Regions from separate parts of the Caminicella sporogenes DSM 14501 genome, predicted to be linked through region 1. Evidence: riboswitches for the same ligand, from Rfam matches in the RefSeq annotation. Region 1 holds a riboswitch; each other region holds the start of a gene.

What was found. A riboswitch is a leader RNA that binds a small molecule or an ion and turns the genes downstream of it on or off. The one in region 1 is predicted to bind cobalamin.
Region 2: another riboswitch for cobalamin. It lies ahead of BUA90_RS05675 (S-layer homology domain-containing protein); the one in region 1 lies ahead of cobT (nicotinate-nucleotide--dimethylbenzimidazole phosphoribosyltransferase).
Region 3: another riboswitch for cobalamin. It lies ahead of BUA90_RS05800 (FecCD family ABC transporter permease); the one in region 1 lies ahead of cobT (nicotinate-nucleotide--dimethylbenzimidazole phosphoribosyltransferase).
Region 4: another riboswitch for cobalamin. It lies ahead of BUA90_RS05690 (DUF2292 domain-containing protein); the one in region 1 lies ahead of cobT (nicotinate-nucleotide--dimethylbenzimidazole phosphoribosyltransferase).

Annotation. Positions count from the first base shown of each region.
Region 1 covers NZ_FRAJ01000010.1:67,234-73,499, reverse strand. Annotated here, with positions in the region: gene BUA90_RS06970 (metallophosphoesterase) at 1-587, opposite strand, end outside; gene dcd (dCTP deaminase) at 606-1,133, opposite strand; gene BUA90_RS06960 (DNA-3-methyladenine glycosylase family protein) at 1,583-2,464, opposite strand; gene cobT (nicotinate-nucleotide--dimethylbenzimidazole phosphoribosyltransferase) at 2,556-3,602, opposite strand; cobalamin riboswitch at 3,820-3,999, opposite strand; gene gdhA (NADP-specific glutamate dehydrogenase) at 4,123-5,490, opposite strand; gene BUA90_RS06945 (Asp23/Gls24 family envelope stress response protein) at 5,757-6,266, opposite strand, start outside.
Region 2 covers NZ_FRAJ01000008.1:41,339-47,604, forward strand. Annotated here, with positions in the region: gene BUA90_RS05675 (S-layer homology domain-containing protein) at 3-2,543, opposite strand; cobalamin riboswitch at 2,692-2,877, opposite strand; gene BUA90_RS12260 (S-layer homology domain-containing protein) at 2,986-6,266, opposite strand, start outside.
Region 3 covers NZ_FRAJ01000008.1:75,771-82,036, reverse strand. Annotated here, with positions in the region: gene rbsB (ribose ABC transporter substrate-binding protein RbsB) at 1-720, shown strand, start outside; gene BUA90_RS05805 (RluA family pseudouridine synthase) at 996-1,727, shown strand; cobalamin riboswitch at 1,813-2,024, shown strand; gene BUA90_RS05800 (FecCD family ABC transporter permease) at 2,178-3,233, shown strand; gene BUA90_RS05795 (ABC transporter ATP-binding protein) at 3,247-4,008, shown strand; gene BUA90_RS05790 (sirohydrochlorin cobaltochelatase) at 4,029-4,925, shown strand; gene BUA90_RS05785 (ABC transporter substrate-binding protein) at 5,035-6,266, shown strand, end outside.
Region 4 covers NZ_FRAJ01000008.1:49,724-55,989, reverse strand. Annotated here, with positions in the region: gene BUA90_RS05700 (VWA domain-containing protein) at 1-1,192, shown strand, start outside; gene BUA90_RS05695 (S-layer homology domain-containing protein) at 1,216-2,832, shown strand; cobalamin riboswitch at 3,089-3,281, shown strand; gene BUA90_RS05690 (DUF2292 domain-containing protein) at 3,421-3,582, shown strand; gene BUA90_RS05685 (DUF4430 domain-containing protein) at 3,741-4,508, shown strand; gene BUA90_RS12260 (S-layer homology domain-containing protein) at 4,671-6,266, shown strand, end outside.

The DNA of each region.
Region 1 (6,266 bases):
TCATCTGTTCCAAATGGATATGGAAGTGTAAAAATTTTTTCGCTTTTAAACAATAACACATTTATGCTTGATATACCGTTTAAATACACTTTTTCATCTTTTATTTTAGTTTTAAGAGTTAAATCATGACCAAATAAATTATATTTTCTAGAATCTTTTAAAATTTCATCTGGAAAATGGCTAACTTTAATCTCTATCCCCTCTATATTGATAATATCGCTTTTTTCTATAATTATACTTCTTTTAATTAAACTATTTACAACTTCTTTATTATCATGATTTCCCAATGAAATATATATCTTTTCTGCTCTCGAACTTTCTAAAATATCTATTATTTTTTTTAAATTTTTTCTATACTCACAAATTTTATTAGGATATATTTCTAACTTAATATTATCAACAATATCTCCTGTATGAACGATATAATTAGGTCTTAATTCTCTTATAAATTTATCAAGTCCTCTGTAAAGCATAGCCGGTGTATCCGATATATGAAGCAATATCTTTTCTCTAGTATTTACTAATTCCTTCGGTATATATATACCACCAAAAAGATAATAAAAAAACTCTTTAAATCTTTTTTTCATCAGAATTTCCTCTATTCATCATTTTTTTATCTCAAAATCTTTATAGAGCAAACTAGGTTGTATACCTTTATTATTTTGATATTTACCGCTTGAATACTTTTCATAATCCCCTTCTATACTGTGATAATATATCTGACATATTTCTACATTTGGATATACTCGTATTGGCTGTATGCAAAATATTTCTAACGTCCAATATCCACAAAAACCTACATCGCCAAACCCTGCCGTCACATGAATAAATAAACCTAATCTCCCTATAGAAGAACGTCCTTCCAGCATTGGAACATATTTATCTGTCTTCGTATATTCAACTGTTCTTCCTAAATAAAGTTTATTAGGCTCAAGAATCAATCCTTCTGGAGGAATAATAATTTTTTTAGTCTTATTTTCAGATTTCATATCCAATATATTATTTTCATAAACTAATAATTCATTATGAAGTCTTAAATTATAACTATTTGGATTTAATTGATTTTCATTAAAAGGTTCTATTACTATTTCTTTTCCAAGTTTATTTTTTATTTCTTTACCAGAAAGTATCATATTTTTTCCTCCCTCTCAAAATCTATCATCAAAACTCAATAAAAGAAAAAAAGCATATACCATAAAATTAAATATATAAAAGTCTTTCAATACTAAAATTTTATTTACACTTCACTCTGTAAATAATTTCCAAATTCAATATTATATTCAAACTAAATAAAAATTAATAACCTTAATTTTCATAATTATAAACCTATATAATAAACAAAATTATGTCGAATTCATATTTTTATTATATATTATTTTTTGTCGAAAATAATATCATTTTTTATCGACATTTTAATCGACAAATTTTATGCAAAAAATGTTGTCAATAAATAAAACTTTAGCCTTTGACTAAATTTGTCAAAGGCTATTTTTTTAAATTCAAATATTCAACAATTTTTTAATCTATCAAAAATACTAAAATTTGTCATCTCAATAAAATTTACAAATTTAATTATTATATATCACTTATTTTTTCCAATTTTAAGCTCCCTTGCATAATAAAATAAATACTGTTGTGCAAATCCGGCTAAATTTCCAAATTTCTCTTCAGCAAATTTTTGTATTTTTTTTAAACTTGTCCCCTCCGGAACATAAAAATACTCCATAACCCTTTTTACCCATACATCTATAGGAAATGCATCACTTTTATCCATTGAAAAAAACATCACACAATCTGAAACTTTAGGTCCCACACCAGAAAACTTCATTAATTCTTCTCTTGCTTTAAAGGTCTCTAAATTTTTCAAATTATAAATATCTATCTCCTTATTTACTACAAGTTTTGCTGCATTTAATATATATTTTCCTCTAAACCCTATACCTTTAAAATTAATATCTTCAAGACTTAAATTATATAATTTTTCTGGTTTTGGAAAACTGTAATATTTTTTTCCTCTATAATTTCCTATATAACTGCCATAATTTTCACTTAAAGCTTCTATAGCCCTTTTTATCATTGGTATTCTATTATTTGCAGATATTATGAAAGAAATAAGAGTTTCCCATTCATCTTGCTTAAGTATTCTTATTCCATAACCAAATTCTACAGAAGTTTTCATTGTTTCATCAATTGCAGATAATTTTTCTTTTATTTTTCCATAATCCCTATCTAAATCAAAGTAACTATGCCATATATTTTTAAAATCGTTATAATTCGTATTATCAATATAAACCTTATCATGTTCTTTTCTTAAATTTATTACCTTTCCAAAAGCTACTCCTGTATAACTCCCATCCTCTTCCTTATTCCATCTAAAACATTGTCCACATTCAAATATATGAGGTAGCTCAAAATCCTTTATATTCTCTAAAACTATACCATTTTCTATTTCTTTTACATGCATTTAATATCACCTCAAAAATCAACTTACAACTATTATATCAGTCTGCAACTCTCATTAAAAGAACTTAAACTAAAATATACTTTTTTATCAATTATACAGATATACCAGCCTCAGCAAATGTAATCATTTCATTATTCATATATGTAGCTGATTCGATTAAACTTAGAGCAAGTACAGCTCCTGTTCCCTCTCCAAGTCTCATATCCATATAAAGCATAGGTTTTAATCCTAAAAGCTCTGATGCATATATCGCTCCCTTCTCCTTTGAAGCATGAGAAGGTATAAGAAAATTCTTAGTCTTTGGTTCTATAGTACATGCTATAAGAGCAGCAGCTGAAGAAATAAATCCATCTACTACTACCGGTATTCTATTAGCAGCTCCAGCAAGCATTACTCCAGCCATTCCAGCTATTTCAAGTCCACCAACTTTAGCAAGGACATCTATCCCGTCCTTTGGATTAGGACTGTTTACTTCTATAGCTCTCTTTACTACCCCTGCTTTGTATTTAAGTTTATCTACTGGAAAATTTGCTCCTATTCCAGTTACTTCAAAAGGGTCATATCCACCTATAACTGAAACAATAGCAGCACTAGGAGTAGTATTACATATTCCCATTTCTCCAGTTGCTAAAATGTTTTTACCTTTTTTAATCTGCTCCTCAGCAACCTCTATTCCAACTTCTAAAGCTCTTATAGCTTCCTCTCTGCTCATAGCAGGTCCTTTAGCCATATTATCTGTTCCATATTTTACTTTTTTATTTATCACTCCAGGTTCATTTATATCAACTTTTACTCCTATATCTACCGGTACTACATCAGCCCCTACATACTTTGCTAATGCACAAACGCCAGTAACTCCTCTTGCCATATTTTTTGTTTGAATTTCTGTTACTTCTTGTGGAAATACTACAACTCCTTCTTCAAATACTCCATGATCTGCTGCCATAACTATAACAGCTTTTTTATCCACCTTTGGATAAATTTCTCCTGTTATTCCTGCTAGCTGAATAACTATCTCTTCTAATCTTCCTAAACTCCCAGGTGGCTTGATAAGATTATCTACTCTTTCTTTTGCTTTTTCCATGGCTTTACTATCAAGCTCACCAATCCTTTTAATAGTTTCTTTTAACAAAATCATAATTATTCCTCCCTCTATATTTTAAAATTTATTTTTTAGCTTATATAATAACATTAAAATTCTATCCTTTAATTTTTAATGTCAATTTTATAAAATTTTTATAATTTTTAATTACTAAACTAACTTGATTTTGCTTTTTAAACTTTTATTTTTATGCAAAAAAAGTTCATAGTTTATTTGTGCATGACAAACAAACCATGAACTTTACCATCATTCATGAGTCAATAAATTATAGGCAGGTCTCCTGGCTCAGGTTCAACACCTTCAAACGCCTTCCCAGATTAATATCCAGTGGCATAGTGTTTAAAGGCTCCCCTTTACAGTGGCGGGTCCGCTGGAGATTTCCACTCCATTCCCTATTCTCCCTAAAATGGGCACCTATAATTTTTATATTGACTTATATATTTAAATCTATTCTACATATCTAAAAAAACTCCTGCTACTAAAAGAGAACCTACTATAAATTATTTTTGTAGGTTCTCCTTCATTAAACAAGTTTATACATCTATTTTATACAATTTTAGTAATTTCCTTGTGCATGCATAGCCTCAGCAACTTTTAAAAATCCAGCTATATTCGCACCAGCAACTAAATTATATCCGAATCCATATTCTTCAGCTGCTTTCATAGCATTATTATGAATGTTAACCATTATTTCATGAAGCTTCTTATCTACTTCTTCTCTAGTCCAAGACATTCTCATACTATTCTGTGACATTTCAAGAGCTGAAGTAGCAACTCCACCGGCATTAGCAGCTTTAGCAGGTCCTACCAACACTCCGTTCTTTTGGAAGTACTCAATTGCTTCATTTGTACATGGCATATTTGCACCTTCAACTACAAACTTAATACCATTAGCAACAATTTTCTTAGCATGTTCCAAAGTAATATCATTTTGTATAGCACATGGCATTATTATATCAACTTTTACTCCCCATGGTTTTTCTCCTGGGAAAAACTCTACACCGTACTTGTCTGCATAATCCTTAACTCTAGCACCTTTATTTTCTTTTAACATTTCAACTAAATAGTCTATCTTTTCTCCAGTTACTCCATCTGGGTCATAAATATATCCATCTGGGCCTGAAAGAGTAACTACTTTACCCCCTAATTCAGCAACTTTTTGACATACTCCCCAAGCAACATTACCATATCCTGATATAGCAACAGTCTTACCTTCAAAAGTTTCTCCTTCATGCTTTAACATTTCTTGAGCAAAATAAGTTACACCAAAACCAGTAGCTTCAGGTCTAATTAAACTACCACCATATGCTAAACCTTTACCAGTAAGAACCCCGTTTTCAAAAGCTCCTCTAATTCTTCTATATTGTCCATAAAGGTATCCAATTTCTCTACCACCAACTCCAATATCTCCAGCTGGAACATCAACATCTGGTCCAATGTGTCTATAAAGTTCAGTCATAAAACTTTGACAAAATCTCATAATTTCAGCATCTGATTTTCCTCTTGGGTCAAAATCGGAACCACCTTTACCTCCACCTATTGGAAGACCAGTCAATGAATTTTTAAAAATTTGTTCAAATCCTAAAAACTTGATAATTCCAATATATACGGAAGGATGAAATCTTAAACCTCCTTTGTATGGTCCTATAGCTCCATTAAACTGAACTCTAAAACCTCTATTTACTTGAACCTTACCACTATCATCTACCCAAGGAACTCTGAATATTATTTGTCTTTCAGGCTCAGTAATTCTCTCTAATAAATTAGCTTCTATATACTCTGGATGCTTTTCTAAAACCGGCTCTAAAGAAACTAGTACTTCCTCAACTGCTTGAATAAACTCAGGTTCGCTAGCATTTCTAGCTTTAACTTTCTCAATTACTTCTTTAATATACTCTTTTGCATTTAGATTTTGACCTGCCATTGGAAGAAACCCCCTTGTTTTGCTAATAAAAATTAATTTTTATTTTCTTTCTTTTGCCACCAAAAACATGACAAAAGAATAAATTCAATAAATAATCAAATAATAATTCAAATAAAAAAATTTACTTCAAAGGGACAGTATTTAATTGGAAATTACGGGAAAACACAAGGTAAAACGTTTTCCTTGAGCTTACTTAAAAATTTCCTTTCCCCCTTCACAACTGCATTATAACATACATATACATATTTGTAAACATTTTATCAATATTATATTTTTAAACTTCTTACACATACATTTATTGCCAATACATTTATAGATGTCATATTTTCTATTTCTCTTTTTATATGCTTTTGTAAATTCTTAATAACAGTTGTCACTACATTTCCATAACTTAAAATTACATCTATGTCTACAACTATTCCATGTGGATAATTTTTTATATATATTTTAGTAAATTTATAAAAACCTTCTGTATTTTGTCCTACAAATTTTATTATCTGTATAATTGCTTTATCAGATATTACATATTTCCCCCTGTAACTATAAGTCGGTCTAACTACAGACTTTTCCGATACCTGCAAAGTATTATCCTTTTTTCTTCTAAAAATCCTCAAAGGATTTAAAAAGTATCCAGAAAAATGTTTTTTTAATTCAAAAGTCGGAACAGGTATAACATGTTTTCCTTCTTTATTTCTAGATATTTGAGCTAATTTTATTTCTTCTTCAGTAGATATATCATGAATATAAACTATTTCGTCTATATAATTAATTCCAAG
Region 2 (6,266 bases), on a different contig from region 1:
ATTTAATTATTATTATCATTTAAATACCTGTAAATAACTACTGCTACCTCTGCTCTTGAAAAGAGTTTGTCCCCTCTAAATGTATTATCTTTATATCCTATCATTAAGCCCTTTTTATATACATACTTAACTCCATTTAATGCCCATATAGGAATTTGAGATTTATCTTTTATATTTAATTTATAATCTTTTACATCTGCATCAGATTTGTTCAATCTATAAAAAATCGCTGCCATTTCATTTCTAGTTATCTTATCATTTGGTCTAAATCTGCCTTCTTCATCTCCAAGAATTATATTGTTTTCATATGCAATTTTTACTGCTTTGCTAAACCAATCTGTATCCTTTACATCTTTAAATATTATATCACTATCTTTATTTGATGATAAATTTAATGCATTAACAATCAAATTAACAAATTCAGCACGAGTTATAGCTCTTTGTGGTTCATATCTGCCATTGCCAGTACCTTTTATAATATTTTGTCCTGCTAAAATTTCAATGGCATCTTTAGCCCAGCCAACATTTTCATTAACATCTTTAAAAAATACTCTCTTTGGCATTTCAATTACTGCAAATTTAGTAAAATGATTCACTTTAAATACTGCTATTCCTTCCTCAGCATCTATTACTCCTGATATAGGTATCCACTTCTTATTTTCTTCATCATACCATGCAGGAGTCAATCTATCTAAGTTCATATCTTTAGTTACAGGAAGTTTGATACTAATAGTAACTGGTTTATCAAACTTAATTCCACTTGGTTTAAATTCATAAATAGATGAATTAATCTTTACAGCATATTGTTTTGGTTTTTTACTGTTTTTATTCATTTCTTCAATACTAATATTTTTATTTTTAGTCAATGCCCTTTCTGGCACTAATAAAGATACTTCTTCCACTTTTGTATCAGCTATTATTCCTCCATCTTTTCCTATTTTTAAACTTAATTTTACTTTGTTATTATCTAATTGTTCTTTTAATTTTTTAGCTTTTTCCAAATCCATTATTTTTTCAGTTTTAAGTATAATAGTTTTATTTTTTATATCTGAAAGTTTTTTATCATATTCTTTTAATTTTTTTTCTATTTTTTCTGCCTTTTCTTTACTTATAACAGTTTGAGCTGATGATGAATTATCACTTGGCCAGCTTGGAGCTTTTCCCATAGAATCTTCACTATACCACCACAATATTTTATCAGAAGATTTAACTCTTTTATCTGCTGCTAAAACTGATGGTATACTTCCATTAACTGCATACATCCAACCATTCATACCTTTATTTCTTATTCCCTCTATCTCTTCAACAAATCCATCCCACTCTTTACTTATTCTATAATCTACTCCAGCAGCATCTAAAGCTCCTAAAGCTGTCAAACCATATTTATTATCTTTTGATAAAATTACTGTCCTTGGAAAACATATTATTTCTCCATCTTTTCCAATTATCGCTATATATACTTTAATAGTAGAATCAGAAGGCTGAACATTTTCTCCATCATCACTACTATCATTTTCTTTTACTGATAACAAATTCAATCTGGTATAAGCATCTAATACCCATGTAGCATCTACTAAATTTCTATATGTCCCAAAACTTCCATCGCTATTTAATGTCTTTTCTCTTAAATAATCTACTGGAGATTTTCCTTCACTGCTTGTCCAACTATCTAAATTTATATTTAGTACATCTAATGTCAATATTACTTCTACAGTATCCACTGCTACATCATCATAAGGACTACTTTTAAATCCACCATCTGACTGCTGTTTACTCTTTAACCATTTTAATCCGCTATTTATAGCATTTTCTACTTCATTTACTTTACTTCCCGCATAATCTTTTAAATATGCTAAAGCTCTTACTGCCTGAGCTGTAAGCATAAAATCATTATAACTATTACTCCATGCTCCTGTACTGCTGTCTTGACTTTTTAATATGTATTCTATTGCTTTTGAAACATCTATTTTTTCTATATCCCCTGCTCTTCCTAAAAGTTCATATGCTGGTATATCTGAATATGGATTTCCATCTAATGAACCATCTTCATTTCTTTCTTGTCTCTGCTTTAATATATTCAGTAAAGCTTCTGCTCTATCCTTTTCTCCCCATTCCTTTGCTGCCAAATACTCTTGTGCTGCTCTCTTTGACGATTTTGCATAAACTTCTTTTCCAGTCCAATCTTTCTTTTTCTTATCTGAATTTTTTATTGTATCGTCCATTAGTTTTATTACGTCTTCTTTTAAATTTGAACCGTTATACACCCACTCTGATACTGTTTCTCCTGCTTTTGTAAGTATATATGCTTCATATGCTCCAAATTTTCCATAACCTGCATCTACTGGAGTTCCAGTCGTATATTTATCATAATGATAATATACGGCTTTATATACAACTTCAAACACAGACTTTTCCTTAGATACAGCATTACTAATGTAATGCTTCTCAACTACTGGCATAATTGGAGTTATGCCAAAAATGAGCATAGCAATTATCATCAATTTTGCAATAATTTTCAGATTTCTTGTAGCAAATTTTTCCATGTACTCACACCCCTTTTAAATAATAAATATATATAAAACCTGATAACTTTTCTCAGGTTTCTTTTTTATACTGTAACAAAGAAAAACATTATGTTGTTCAACGCAACATAATGTTTTAATATCATATCATTGAGCAACATCTTCCCTCCGAAGATTTTTTATTTAGGCAGGTCTCCTGGCTCTGGCTTCTTCCTACTTTCTGAACTTCCCATGACATAAGTCACAGTGTTATATACCAGATTTCGTCCACCATTACAGTAGCGGGGGCTGCAGAGGATTTCCACCTCTTTCCCTTTTAATCTCTAAATAGAGAACCTAAATTAATTTTTATTAAATTTTCTGACTTAAATTATAACAAAAAGATTAATCATTAGCAACATAACAATATCTAAGTAAAAAAATAGACTGCCATCTCCACTAAGACAGCAGTCTATTTTCATTCTTATTTAATTAATTGATATAATCTGTAAAGCATAACTGCAGCTTGTGCTCTGTTTGCTTTATCTCTTGGTACAAATCTTCCATCTTCCATACCTTTTATAATACTCTCTCTTACACACATACTTACTGCATCTCTTGCCCATACTGATATTTCATCTCTATCTGTAAAAATATTTAATTCATCTGGCATTGCATTTTTAAACCCTCTTTGCCTTAACGCTTTTGCTATTATTAATGACATTTCTTCTCTTGTAATATTTCCATTTGGGTCAAATACACTTTTGCTTTTACCCTTAATTAATCCATTTTTATATGCAGCTGCTATGCTCTTATAATACCAAGCATCTTTTGCTACATCTTTAAATGATAATTCAATATCCTCTGCAGTATATCCCATCAGTTTTGTTACTAAAGTTGCAAATTCTGCCCTCGTTATTTTAGCTGCCGGGTCAAATATTCCTTCCCCTCTTCCTCTTATTATTCCTTTACTTGCAATAGATTCTATTGCCTTTCTTGCCCATTCATATCCACTTAAATCTTTAAATGTTATTTTTATTTCATTCTTATCTACTTTCTTTGCAAAATATTTACTAAAATGTGGTGTCGTAAAAGTTACCATATTTGTATTTTTATCATACTTCCCGCCAATATTTTCTACTATTCCATTATCTTTCAATAGAAATACTTGTACTGTTTCACTATCTTTTACCTCTCCGTTATATGGTATACTTACTGCCATTGGTTCTTTAAAACTATTTATTTTTTCCTTTCCTGCTTTTGCTTCTAATTGCACTACTATACTTTCACTTGGTATTTTATTTCTTTCAAGTGGAGTTAAATCATTTCTATCAATAGTTTTCACACTTAATATTACTTCTTTATCTTTTTCTTTAAATGTATTTGATGTTATTTCAAATACTACATTTTCTGTCTTTACTACTGCTTTTTCTATTCCATTTTCTTTTAATATTTTCACCATATTAACTGGAAGCTTTGCTTGTATTTCCTTTTTATTCACCTCTGGTATTTTTATAGTTATCTTCTTTTCTAGCCCTTTTTCTACTATATCTCTGTCTAATTTTTCTTTTATCATTTTTACTGTATTTACTGTATTTTCTGCTATTTCTTTAATAATTTTAATATCTACTACTGCTATTGCTTTTTCCTCTTCTATTTTTACTTCTTTTCCACCTAATTCCTTTTCACTTGCTTTTTCTAATACTTTTTCTATTAACTTTACTACTTTATCTTTTATATCTATTGCTCTCTCTCTTCCTATTTTCTTTATAAGTTCTACAGATGTTTCTATAACATTTTCTACTACTCTGTTAATTTCTTCTACATCTTTAATCTTTTCTACTACTTTTAATGTTATTTCTACATTATCTGCTGCTACTTTGTTTATTTCTTTTTTCTCTTCTTCTTTCTTTATCTTTTCTACCAGCTTTATTAACTGTTTCATTACTTTTACATTATTATCTGCTATTTCTTTTGCTCCTTTTTCTGTTTTAATTTTTTCTGAGGCTTTTTTCATAATACTTAAAACATCTTTTGCATCATTTACTGCTTTTACTGCTTCTGTTTCTGTCTTCAATCCATCTATCTTATTACCTAGTTTATCGGCAACACTTTTTATTGCCTTTACTAGCTCACTTTCTTTAGCATTTTTATCACTGACAATCTTATCTTCATTACTATATTCTGGATTTTTTACAGCTTGTTCATCATCACTTAATTTTCCTGTTCCTACTTTAATAGTTATCGGTACAGGTCTTACAATATCTATATAATTTCCTCTATTCTTTTTGTATCTTATCAGAGAAATCGTATATGTTCCATCTCTATCAAACTTTAAAGTTGCATTTCCATTTTTATCTGTTTTTACTACTTTTCCATCTATTTCAAATGGTTCTCCATTTACTAAAATAATAGCTCCTTCTACGTCTTCTCTTTCGAATAAAAATCCTTTAGGATACCCATCTACGTGTACTCTGATTTCCTCTCCAACTTTTACTGATGTCTTATCAACTCTCATCTTAGTATACACAGTATCAAATCCATATGCACCATAATACCATACAATATCATCGCCATCTTTTAGATATTTTCCATTTGAACCCACATTAGGCATTCTATCATTTACTCTATACATCCAACCAGACATTCCACCATGGTCAAATTCTCTATCACCATCAATCATGGCTATATAAAGTCCCCAGCCATAATCTTGGAAATCATATCTTATACCATAATCTTCTAATACTTTTACTATTGCATGAGCATTTGTAGGAGCTTTAAATCTATCTTTCCCCCAGCCTGAAGAAGGTGTTGCTGATGAACCATCAGCTTCCCCTAGATATTCATCTAATGAAAATAATGGTACAGTTATTTTTGTCCTAGGTATAATTGTATGGTCATATCCTTCAACTCTTATATATACTGTTTTTGACTCATCCTTTGGTACAGCACCACCTGCACCTCCACCAGAACTTGTCCCTTTTAAAGTTTTCACTTCAAGTATTTTACTAAATTCTGAAACATTTCCCAAAAAATCAACTGCTTTAATCTTATATTTATAAGTAGTATCTGCTTTAAGCCCTTCATCAGTAAATGTATTATACTTACATATTTTTATTGGATTTCCTTCAAAATTGTTTCTGTATATTCGATATTCTCTTATTCCTGAATTATCTTGCGCTGAAAATACTAATATCACCTTATCTGATGAAATCAATTTACTCTCTACTTTTACATCAGTAGGAACTGTATTATCTTCTAAAACTCCATATACTGAAAAATGTTTTGCTTCAAATACTAAATTTCCGTCTTCTCTTTTACATTCTTGATATTCCCATTTATTTGACTTTTCATTAAAATAATATACAGACGCTTTATTTATATTCACATTTTCATCAACAGGTAAAACTATTTTTACAGTATGATTTTTATCTACTGTTATTCCCGTTAATTTGAAATCTAATATCTTTCCTGCAACCTTTAATCCCATCTCTTTTGAAGGCTTATATTTATCATTTAAAGAAACATCTGTTATTTTTAATTTTGCATTTTTTTCTACTACTGCTTTTTCTAAATCTATTCCTATTCCGCCTTTAAAATACAACTTTTTACTTTGTTCAATTGCTACTTCTCTTTCCAAATCTAATAATTCTGTTAATGTTATTGTATATGATTTTTCAATCTTATTTCCTGAACTATCTTTTGCTTTTAATACTACTATATTTTCTCCATTATTTAATTTTAAAGTATAATTCCCATTATTTC
Region 3 (6,266 bases), on a different contig from region 1:
GGAGTAGAACTTATTGTTTTGGATTCACAAAATGACCCAGCAAAGGAATTGGCAAATGTTGAAGACTTATTAACTCAAGGTGTTTCAGTAATTCTTATTAATCCAACAGATTCAGATGCAGTTGGAAATGCTATAAAGAGAGCAAATGAAAAGAATGTACCGGTTATTACACTTGATAGAGGAGCAAATAGTGGAGAAGTAGTAACTCATGTAGCTTCTGATAATGTAGCTGGTGGAACCATGGCTGGAGAATTTATAGTAGAAAAATTAGGAGGAAAAGGTAAAGTTGTTGAACTTGAAGGAATAGCAGGTACTTCAGCAGCAAGGGATAGGGGAAAAGGATTTAATGATGCAATAAGTAAGTCTGATATAGAAGTTGTTGCAAGACAAGTAGCTGATTTTGATAGAACAAAGGGATTAAATGTAATGGAAAATATATTACAAGCACAGCCTGAAATAGATGCAGTATTTGCACATAATGATGAAATGGCACTTGGGGCATTAAAAGCTATAGAAGCAAGTGGAAGAAATATAATTGTAGTAGGTTTTGATGCAACAGATGATGCTGTTAAAGCTGTAAAAGAAGGAAAAATGGCAGCAACTGTAGCTCAACAGCCAAGTTTAATTGGTAGTTTGGGAGTTGAAAATGCTGTAAAAATTATTAAAGGTGAAAAGGTAGCAGATTTTATACCTGTAGAGCTTAAATTAATAACTAAATAATAGATTTATATAGAAAAGTAGAGAGCTCAAAAAAAGAGTTCTCTACTTTTTGTTATTTTTTATATAAAAATGTTGTATAATCTAATTATATTATAAAGAAATCAATAATTCAGATTGTAGACAAAATAAGACTAAAAGATTGAAAATATAAATTTGTCAACAAGCTCATAATTATTTAGCAAGTTGAGAATTATGGATTATTTTAAGATATTGAGTAATTGACCCTAAAATTTACAATATAGAACTTACAATTGATAGTTAGGAGAGTAGAGAATATGAAAGGAACTATTTTAGAAATATTAAAAGATAAAGATATAAAGATAATACATGAAGATAAACATATTATAGTAGCTGAAAAACCACCGAAAATGCCAACGCAAAGTGATAAGACTGGAGATATTGATATGCTTTCATTACTCAAGGAATATTTAAAGAAAAATTATCCTGCTGCAAAAAATCCTTATATAGGACTTGTACATAGACTGGATAGGCCTGTAGGAGGATTAATGGTATTTGCAAAGACAAGAGAAGCTAATGCATGGTTGTCTGAGGAGATAAGGACAAAGAGATTTAAAAAGGAATATTATGCTGTAGTTTGTGGAAAGCCTGAGAAGGAGAAGGCTGAATTAAGGAATTATCTATTAAAACTTAGGACTGTTAATATGTCTAAAGTAGTTACAAAGGATACAAAAAAAGCTAAGGAAGCTATACTTGAATATGAGTTAATAGACAGTGTTGATACAAAGGAATACGGAATACTTAGCCTTGTAAAAATTTTTTTAAAAACGGGTAGACATCATCAAATAAGAGTTCAGTTTTCTTACAATGGATTGCCGTTATGGGGAGATAATAAATACAATAAAACTTTTGTAAAGATGAGAAAATGGACACAAATTGCTCTATGGGCAAGTAGTATAACATTTAATCATCCAAAGAATAAAAATTTATGCAGATTTGAATCAAAACTTCCTTATAAGGAATATCCTTTTTCATTGTTTAATATTTAAGATGTAAAGATTATTAAATTAATCTATTATTCGATATATATTGACAAACATTGTAAAAATTCTTTATAATAATAAATATATGAAAACTTAATATATTTTTTAAGGTGCTTCTAATTTAGAAGTTAAAAGGGAAAGAGGTGAAAATCCTCTGCAGCCCCCGCTACTGTGATGGCAGACGAAATCTGTTGAAAGCCACTATCTGTTGATGAGTATTGTTTAATATTGAGTATCAGATGGGAAGGTCAGAGAGTAGGAAGAAGCCAGAGCCAGGAAACCTGCCTTAAAAAATAGACAACCGCTTCGGAGGGAAGCAAGGGTTGATTTAAATTGTTATAGGACATAAGTTATTTTTCTTATGTTCGGTTAGTATTGTTAAATTACCTTGCGATTCTCCGCAAGGTTTTTTATTTTACTTTTAAATTTTATAAGCGATGATTTGGTGAGTTAATAATGGTTGATGAACATATAAATATAAAACAATCTATAAAAAGAAATCAAAGAAGAAATTTTTTTTTAACGTTGATATTATTATTAGCTTTAATATTAATAATGCTTTTTAGTATATCATTTGGAAGAGCTGATTTAAGCTTTTCTACTGTTGCAAAAATTATAACTGGAAAATTAATTAATTCTAAATTATTAGATAATTTTGAGGAATATGTAGTAGTTATAGTATGGGATATAAGAGTGCCGAGAGTTTTAATTGGAGCATTAGTTGGAGCTGGACTTGCTGTATCAGGGACTGTATTTCAATCAATACTTAGAAATCCATTAGCTGACCCATATACTATAGGGGTATCGACAGGTGCTGCATTTGGAGCTGTATTGGCAATTTTTCTAAATCTTTTTGTAGTTAACAAAATGATTCCTATAATGCCGAGTGCTTTTATTGGAGCAATTTGCACACTGCTAGTTGTACTAAAAATATCATTGAAAGATGGGTACATATCTTCATCAAATCTTATACTTGCAGGTATAATAGTTAGCTCAATTCTTTCAGCTGGTATTAGCTTTTTAAAAAGTTTATCAGGAGAAGAAGTAGCAGCGATAGTATATTGGCTAATGGGCAGTTTATCATCAAAAACTTGGACACAGGTGATGATTAGTTTTCCGATAATATTAATAGGTATTATACTCTGTAAATATTTTGCTGATGATTTGGATATTATGACTCTTGGAGAAAAGGAAGCAAGGTCATTAGGGGTTGATCCGGGAAAGATTACTAAAGTATATCTTGTATTAGCATCACTTATAACTGCTGTGTGTGTATCAGTAAGTGGGATAATAGGTTTTGTTGGTTTAATAGTACCCCATATATTGAGATTTGCAGTATCTACAAAAAATAAAATACTTATTCCTCTTTCGGCAATATGTGGGGCACTTTTACTTGTATTAGCAGATAATCTTTCAAGGCTTCTACTTAATGTAGAAATACCTGTAGGAGTTATAACAACTTTATTTGGAGGACCATTTTTTATATATATCTTCTTTAAAAAACGCAGATAAGGACAAGGTAGTTATGTTTGATATACAAAATATTACTTTTGGATATGGCAAATTTAATATATTTGAAAATTTAAGTTTTAAAATTGATAGAGAAGATAAAGGTAAGTTTATTTCTATTATTGGTCCAAATGGGTGTGGAAAGACTACACTGTTAAATATTTTGACGGGCGAATTAAAGCCTAAAAAGGGAAAAATTTTTTACAGGCAGAGAGATTTATCTAGTTATACTATAAAAGAACTTTCAAAAAAAATTGCAGTAGTCAGGCAGAGGACAAATATAAGCTTTCCATTTACATGTTTTGATATAGTTATGATGGGAAGAAATCCATATAGAGAAAGATTAAATGAACCAACTGATGAAGATATAGACATAGTAGTAAGTTTTATGAAAAAAACAGATACTTATAAATTCATGAATTCATTAGTAACAGAAATTAGTGGAGGAGAATACCAAAGAGTAATGCTTGCAAGAGCCTTGTCGCAATCTCCGGAGATATTGTTATTAGATGAGGCTTTTTCTGCTATGGATATTGCATACAAAGTAAAATCTTTAAAATTATTAAAACAGGTAATTAGAGAAAAAAATATTACTGTTTTATCAATCATGCATGATTTGAATTTAGTCTATAAGTTTAGTGATAAGGTATGTGTTATTTCAAATGGCAAAGTGGTAAGATATGGAGATTCAAAAAAGGTTTTAGATCAAGATTTAATAAAAAAAGTTTTTGCTGTTGATGTTGAATTGATTGAAGGGAAAGGTTTTTTAATAACTTAATTTAGAAAGGGGATGTATTTATGAAAAAAATGTTAGTGTTAATGATGGTTTTTATTTTAGCTTTAGGAGCTACTACTGGCTGTTCACAAAAGCCGCAAGAAGTTAGCAAAGACCCAAATAAGAAGGCTATACTTGTAGTAAGTTTTGGTACAAGCTATGCAGATACTAGAAAACTTACTATAGAAGCTACAGAAAAGAGATTTGCTGAAGAGTTTCCAGATTATGACATAGTTAGAGCTTTTACAGCACAGACAATAATAAATATATTAAAAGAAAGAGACAAAATAGATGTATACAATGTAAAAGAAGCTCTGGATTACTTAAAATCACAAAAATATTCAGAAGTTATAATACAGCCTTTACATATAATGAATGGTGCAGAATATGATGAATTGTTAGCTCAAGTAGCAGCTTATGAAGGAGATTTTGATAAACTTAAAGTTGGAAAACCATTACTTACTACAACAGAAGATTATTTAGAAGTAGTGAAGGCTTTAAAGGCTCAGTTGCCTGAACTAAAAGATGATGAAGCTGTAGTATTTATGGGACATGGAACACATCATTTTGCTAATGCTACATATTCTGAGCTAGAGTATGTTTTACATGATTTAGGACATAAAAATGTGTTTGTTGGAACAGTTGAAGGTTATCCTGGATTAGAGCAAGTTATGAACAGACTTAAAGAAAATAATATTAAAAAAGTAACATTAATGCCATTTATGCTTGTTGCAGGTGACCATGCTACAAATGACATGGCAGGAGATGAAGATGATTCTTGGAAAACTGTTTTAAAGAAAGCAGGTTATGAAGTAGAAGTGTATTTACATGGTTTAGGAGAAAATAAAGGTATTCAAGATATTTATTTAAAACATGCTCATGAGGCAATAAAAGGACAAGAAGAAGCTCATGAAGAATAAAAATTAAATTATAACTGTTTAGTTTAAAAAGAGCATAGCTGCTAAATTTAGTGGCTATGCTTGTTGTGTAATATTTTGTTTTAAATATAATTTGCATGAGGTGTATCATATGAAAAATGTCAAAATTAAAACTATAATTCAGATTTCACTTGTATTAATAATAACTTTGTTTTTAGGAAGAACGTATATAGAAAAAGCATTTGATAATGTAAGTATTTTTGATAATAAAAAATATGCTATCGATATTGTAGATGATTCAGGGTATAGGATAAAGATGGAAAAACCAGCTAAGAGAATAATATCTCTTTATTCAGCTCATACTGAAAATCTTTTTTCTTTAGGACTTGATAAAGAGATTATAGGAGTAGGAAGAGCAGATATTTATCCAGTACAAGCTCTTAGTAGAAAAGTTTACGATTACAGGTCAGACCCTGAAAAAGTTATATCTGCTAAACCGGATTTAGTTCTTATAAGACCTTTTATAGAAAGAAAGAGCCCGAACTTTGTAAAGACTTTAAAAAGAGCTGGTATAACAGTTGTATCTTTATATCCTGAAAAATTTGAGGATTTTGATGATTATATAATTAAGCTTGGAATACTTACAGGCAAAAAAAATACAGCTGAAAAGTTGTTAAAGAAATTCCATGAAGAACTTGAAGCGATAAGAGAAAAGACTTCGAAGATAGAAAATAAAGTCGGAGTGTATTTTGAGTCATCTGATAGAGGATATAAAACAGTTACTACAGATTCTATGCCGGCTGTAGCTATAGAAATGGCAGGAGGTATAAATGTAGCTTCTGATGCAAAACCAATTCAAGAAGGAAGCTCAATAGCTGCGTATGGTATAGAGAGAATACTTGAAAAGGCAAAAGAAATAGATGTATACGTTTCTCAAAGAGGAGTAATGGGTGCAGGAGGAAATTATCATTCTATATCTATAAGACCCGGCTTTAAAGCGATAAATGCAGTCAAAAATAAGAGGATTTTTGAAATAAATCAAAAAATTATTTCTAGTCCGACTTTTAGATATATAAAAGGTGTTAAAGAACTTTGCAGAATGTTTTATCCAGAAATATTTGACGATTTGAGTGTATATAATTCAGATAAAGAAATAACTAGGGAAGAAATAGCAGAAATATATGTTAAAAAGACTCATAAGACAATATTTGTTCCAACATCATCATATTATAGAAAGAAACATGAAACTCATACTTATGGCTTTTTTAAAGATGTACCACCTAACCATCCAAGATTTGATTATATAGAAACAGCAGTTTTATCTGGGTATATTGATGGGTATAAGGAAAATGGAGAGGAATACTTTTATCCAGAGAAAAGGGT
Region 4 (6,266 bases), on a different contig from region 1:
TCTTGAAGATAAAGATTATATAGGGGTTTTAGGGTTTTCAGACAGGTTAGAGTGGATTATACCATTTCAGCAAATAAAAGATAAAGAAAAAATAAAATACAATATAGGAAAACTTAGAGCCAAAGGTGGAACATTAATTTTACCTGCACTTAAAGAAGCTGAAAAAGCTTTTAAAAGAGCAGATGTAAAGATAAAACATATTATTCTGTTAAGTGATGGGCAAGGGGAGAGAGAAGGCTTTAAAGAAGTAGTTTCAAATATGAAAATACAAAATATTACTCTATCAAGTGTTGCGGTAGGACAGGATGCAGAGAAAAAACTTTTAAAGACGGTCAGTAAGTTTACTGGTGGAAGGAGCTATGAAGTTGTCAATTATTATGAAATACCAGATATATTTGCTAGAGAGACTTATCTGATTACTAAAAAATATTTAAATAATTATGTATTTGTACCTGAAATAGTCAGTAAAAAAGATTATTTTGAGAAACAAAATTTACCTGCTTTAAGGGGATATTTAGGCACAGGTATAAAAGATGGAGCAGATATTATTCTTCAGAGTGATAAAGAAGACCCAATTCTTGCAGTGTGGAATTATTATCTAGGCAAAGTAATAGTATGGACTTCTGATTTATCTGGGAAATGGAGCAGTGACTGGATAAATTGGGGTGAATTTCAAAGGCAGTGGGGCAAAATAATTAATGAAGCTTTAAATATTTACAGATATAAAGATGTGAAGGTTCAAATCCTGCAAGATGGCTGTAAAGTTTTTATTTATTTAGATTCAGGTAAAAAGAAAGAAAAAATGTCTGCACAAGTAGTGATTCAAGGACCAGAAGACGTGCAGAAAAAAATAAATCTTAAACAAATAAGATTGGGTGAGTTTCAAGGACAAATAGTTTTAGATAGATTAGGTGATTATGTATTGACATTTCATATATATCATGGTGATAAAGAGGTAAATAGAACTGTTCGTACAATATATTTAGATTATTCTCCTGAGTATGATATTAATCAAGATATAAACGTTAAAAATATTTTATTAACGAATTTTGCCAATATATTAGATGAGAATTTGAATATATTTGATTTACCTATTACTTTATTGAACAAGTCAAAAAAGTCTTTAAAATATCTTTTTATACCATTAGCTTTATTTTTATTTATTGCGGATATATGGATAAGAAAAAATTAAATTTAAAAGGGGTGTATAAGAAAATGAAGATGAAAAGGAAAGGGATTATACGATTTTTAACTCTATTTTTTACTCTTGTAATGATTATTAATAATACGGTATTAAATGTCTATGGAATTCAAACTAATTTTACTAGAAAAGATTTATACAAGGCAGCTCAAAAGACAATAAAATATTATTATGACAATTATAAGGATAAGGAATTTAGAGGATTGTTAGATTGGCCTGCTTTGGGATTGTTTGGATTTGGGGAAGATGTAAGCGGACCTAAGTGGACTGTAAATGGTAAAAATGCTGCATATTGGAGAGAAATGGAAGTAAGGAAAGGTATTAGACTTTCTAAAGTAAAGAATACAGATTTTCAGAGAACTATTATAGGTGTATGTGCGGCTGGAAAAGATCCGAGAGATTTTGGAGGGCTAAATTTAGTTGAGATAGAAAAGAGTACTATGCTGCCAAATGGGCATTTTGCAGATTCAGTTGCAGATAACAAGACGGGAAAACCAATTGGAGAAGATTTGATAAATGCTCATATTTTTGGAGTTATTTCACTTCACTGTGCAGGGGAGCCTATTCCAAATAGAGATAAATGTTTAGAATGGCTTGAAAAACAACAGCATTCTGATGGAGGATTTACTTGGGATGTAAAGTATTTTGATGACCCGGAAGATTATAAATTAGTTGAATCAGATGTAGATATGACTGCAGCTGCTCTTATGGCTTTTGCAATATTAGGAGAAGATGAGTCAAATCCTGTAGTAGCAAGAGCACTTCAATTTTTACATGACAGACAGCTTGATAATGGAGGATTTCATTCTTGGGGGACAGAAAATCCAGAAAGTTGTTCATGGGTTATTTTAGCACTTACACTATTAGGACAAGATCCTATGGGAAAAGAATGGACAAAACCAGGTGGGGGTAATCCTGTAACAGCTATGATGAGATTTCAGCTTAAAGATGGAAGTTTTACTCATGTTTTAAATGAAGAAGATATGCTTCCAATATATGATAATGGAATGTCAACAGAACAAGCATTGTATGGTATGGCAAGTGCATATCATAATAAGTGTGTATTTGATATGCTTCATGAAAAATATAGACCTGAGGCTGAAAAAAAATTATTTAGCGATTATAAACCGGGGCAGTTTGCTTTTAAAGAAACTATGGATTTAGTATATGATTATGTATTATCAGGTTATCCAGATGGGACTTTCAGACCAAATAAACCTGTAACAAGAGCTGAGTTTACATCAATTTTAGTTAATGCTTTAGGATTAAAAAGGGAAAAGAAAAAATATAGGGCTTCTAATAAATTTAATGATATTGATGAAAATCATTGGGCAAATGGAAGTATAGGTGTTTGTGCAAGTAGAGGTTTTGTAAAAGGAGTTTCAGAAAAAAGTTTTTCACCTGACAGTTATATTACAGGAGAACAGTTGATGACTATATTAGTAAAGGCAGCAGGACTTGAAAATGAAGCACGAAAGAAAAAGGTAAAAGGTAAAGGTTGGGCTTTTGGATATATTCAAGTTGCAAAGGAAAAAGGACTTTTGTTTAAAGGATTTAATTCTAAAAAAGCAGTAAATAGAGCACAATGTGCATGGTGCATTGCAAAGTTTAGAAACCTATTAAAAAAATAATGTTATAAAAGTATAAAAAGTTAGAATTCTTTTGGATTAAAAAGAATTCTAGCTTTTTATATTTTTATATCATACATATTTTGGAAATCTGCTATGAATAAAAAATTATATGTAGAGGAAAAAATAAAAAGTTTAGATTTAAATTATATGCGAAAATAACGAAAAGTGTCGAAAATTGAAGGAAGAATGTAATGCTGCATATATTGATAAAAATATGTATATATTGTACAATAAAATAAAAATAAAATATATTTATATGTATAATAAAGGTTTTGGTTCTTTGGCTTATACAGCCAAAGGTTAAAAGGGAATCGGGTGAAAATCCCGAGCGGACCGGCCACTGTGAATGGGGAGAACCTTTCGGTAAGACCACTGGAAATGACTTCTGGGAAGGTGAAAGGATTTGATGATCCATGAGCCAGGAGACCTGCCAAAACCGTTAAGTATAGACCTAACCAGGGATAAGGGATATACTTAAAAAATATTTTAAAGTTGTTATGTTATGGAAAAAAATCCTTGATTCCCTGTAAAAGGTCAAGGATTTTTATGATTTATAAAACTTTATTTGCGAAATGGAGATGAAGGGGTATGGAACGTATAAGAAAGGAAAGTATGATTATCAATGTAAATGAGAGGGAAAAAAAGCTAATTGAGATGATTCGGGACACAGGATATGGGGAAATAAAAATTATTGTACAAGATAAGCAGCCGATAAGAGTTGAGGAGTTAAAAAGGTCAATAAAATTATAAATAAAAGGAAGAGCTGACCAGAAAACTGGAGGCACTACCACATAAATATATGTTTATGGTAGTGTTCTTTTTTTGAATAATAAAAATGTTATTATAGGAAAATTTAAATGTTTATTTATAACAGTGGGATAATTTAAATTATAAAGGGGGATTTAAAAATGAAAAAATTTCTAAGAATAGGAATATTGAGTTTTATATTGGTATTTGTTCTTTCTATATCTGTTTTTGCAGATTCGGCAACAGTTACTTATAGAATAATGAGTACTTCAGATCATGGTGGGATAATATTTGATGAAGAAGTAAACACTGATACTAGTAAGACGTATTTTGATGTTTTGAAAGATATTTGTGATAATGATTCAAGTTTATTGCTAAAATATGTAGGCTCTGGTGCAAGTACATATGTTCAGGGGATTGGAAAAGGTTCATCTGAAAAAGATATTCAAATGGAAAAAAGATATTTGCCAAATGAAAAATATTATTCAGGATGGATGTATAGAGTGAACAATGAATTGCCTAATTATTCAGCTGGAGATACTAATAAAGCAAAAGTTTCAGATGGAGATGTAATAACTTGGTATTACTGCTGTCCAGCATACACATATTTTCCTAAATTAGAATCAAATGATATTACTCAAGATGATGAAGAACTTGTAGTAAATGTTAAAGCCGAGAAATTTAAAGATGTATGGACATGGCAGATGGAGACAGTAGATTTAAATGAAGGAAAAGTAGTGCTGGAATATGATGGGGAGTCAATTGAAGCAGATATTGTAAATGGACAAGCTATTTTTGATGATGTAAGTAATTATAGAGGAAAAACTGTAAATATTTATGTAAAAGAGCAGTATTATGAAGAAAATGAAGATCCTGATCATTGTTTGAAAATAGTTAAATCTCAAGAAGTTAAATTTAATATTAATTAAATATAAAAAAATCCCACTGTTATATAACTGGGCAAACATATATATGTTTGCCCAATAAAATATTATCTTATTTATCGAGAGTAGAAAATATTAGTGTAGAATTTAAATTTATTATTTTGGTAGATTTTATAGAGAAATTTTAAATTAAAGGGGAGATGTTATATGAATAAACTAAAGAAGATAATTTCTGTAGTTCTTGTTTTAGCACTATTAGTACCTAATATAGGTTTTAATTTATCTTTGACGGTACATGCTTTTGATGACAGTCAAAAGTCGAATAAAACAGTACAAGATACAGTATATGAAGATGAAACTGTACAAATTTCTGTATATGGAGATAAGACAGTACAGGGGACTGTATATGGAGAAATATATTTTTCTGGTTTATCGGCAAAAGAAGTTGAAATTAGTTTTTGGGATAATTATGAAGACGATATAATAAGAGATATAGATTCTAAATATGTAAATACATTTAAAATTAATTTAAATAGTGAAGGCAGGGGGTACTATAGTTTTTCTATTCCTAAAAATATAGTTTCTAACTGTGTAAATGATAATAAGTTAACATTAGATTTTAATTTTAAAGACAGCAGTTTACAAACTATATATAGAAAGAAGAAAACTATAGAAGTAGATTATAGTAAAATAGTCAATTATGATAAAGATATGGTTTTAATATACAATGAAAGTAAAAAATTTGCTAATGACAGTATTACTGCTAATTTACATATAACTGAACATAAAAATGAAAAAGGTATAGTGGGGCTTATAAATCCAAATACCAGAGAGTATAGAGAGATGGAAAATATTATATTAGATGGAGATGGCAGAGGCAGTGTAAATATTGCAATTCCTGAAGACATAAGATGGATTAAGGCACTTTTGGTTGTTAAATTTGATTCAGATGAGTATGTACTACCATTTCCATTAAATAAAATAGTAAGTTTTGATAAATATAAAGGATTAAATGTTGGAGATGATTTAAAAATATCAATAGATGCTGATAAATCTGACAATTTACTTTATTATGTAAAACTCAAGGATTCTTCAAGTTGGGACAGTATATACATAAGTAAAGAGAAATTTTATAAAGTTGAATTAGATGCAAACGGAGATTATACAGAAACTGTCAAGATACCAGATGAAACAGTGCTTTATAATAATCCTCTATTATATGTCTATGTAAAGCCATCAAAAAATAGATATTATGTTCCTTTTATTAGAATAAAGAATCCTATAAAAGAATTTGATATAGATAAAAAATTAGTATATGTAAATGAAGATAATTTAAATGTTAATATAAATGCTCCAGATTTAAGAAATAAAGAGTTTAATATAATTTTAGCATCTAAGAAAACTAAAAAAGTAAATTACAATAAAAAACATATTTTTGATAATGAAGGTAGAGCATCAATAAGTATACCTATAACAGGAGAAAATGTAGATTTAAATAAGGCAGAAGAAGAAGGAGAAATATTTGAAGTAAAGATAGAAGTAGATGGAGTAGTATATAAAAAGAATTATATAAAAATTGCATACAGACCTATACTTTTTGAAGCAGAAGAAGATAAGTTAGATATTAACATAAAGCAAGGAAAGTTATATTTTGGTTCTTTTAAAAAGGAAGATGATTACGGTTATAAACCAATTGATTATTATAAAATGGCATATGGCAAAGATGTACATATTGTTGGAAAAATAAATATAGGAAAAAGAGAAGTAAAAAATATAAAACTTAAAGTAGAAGATTCAAAATGT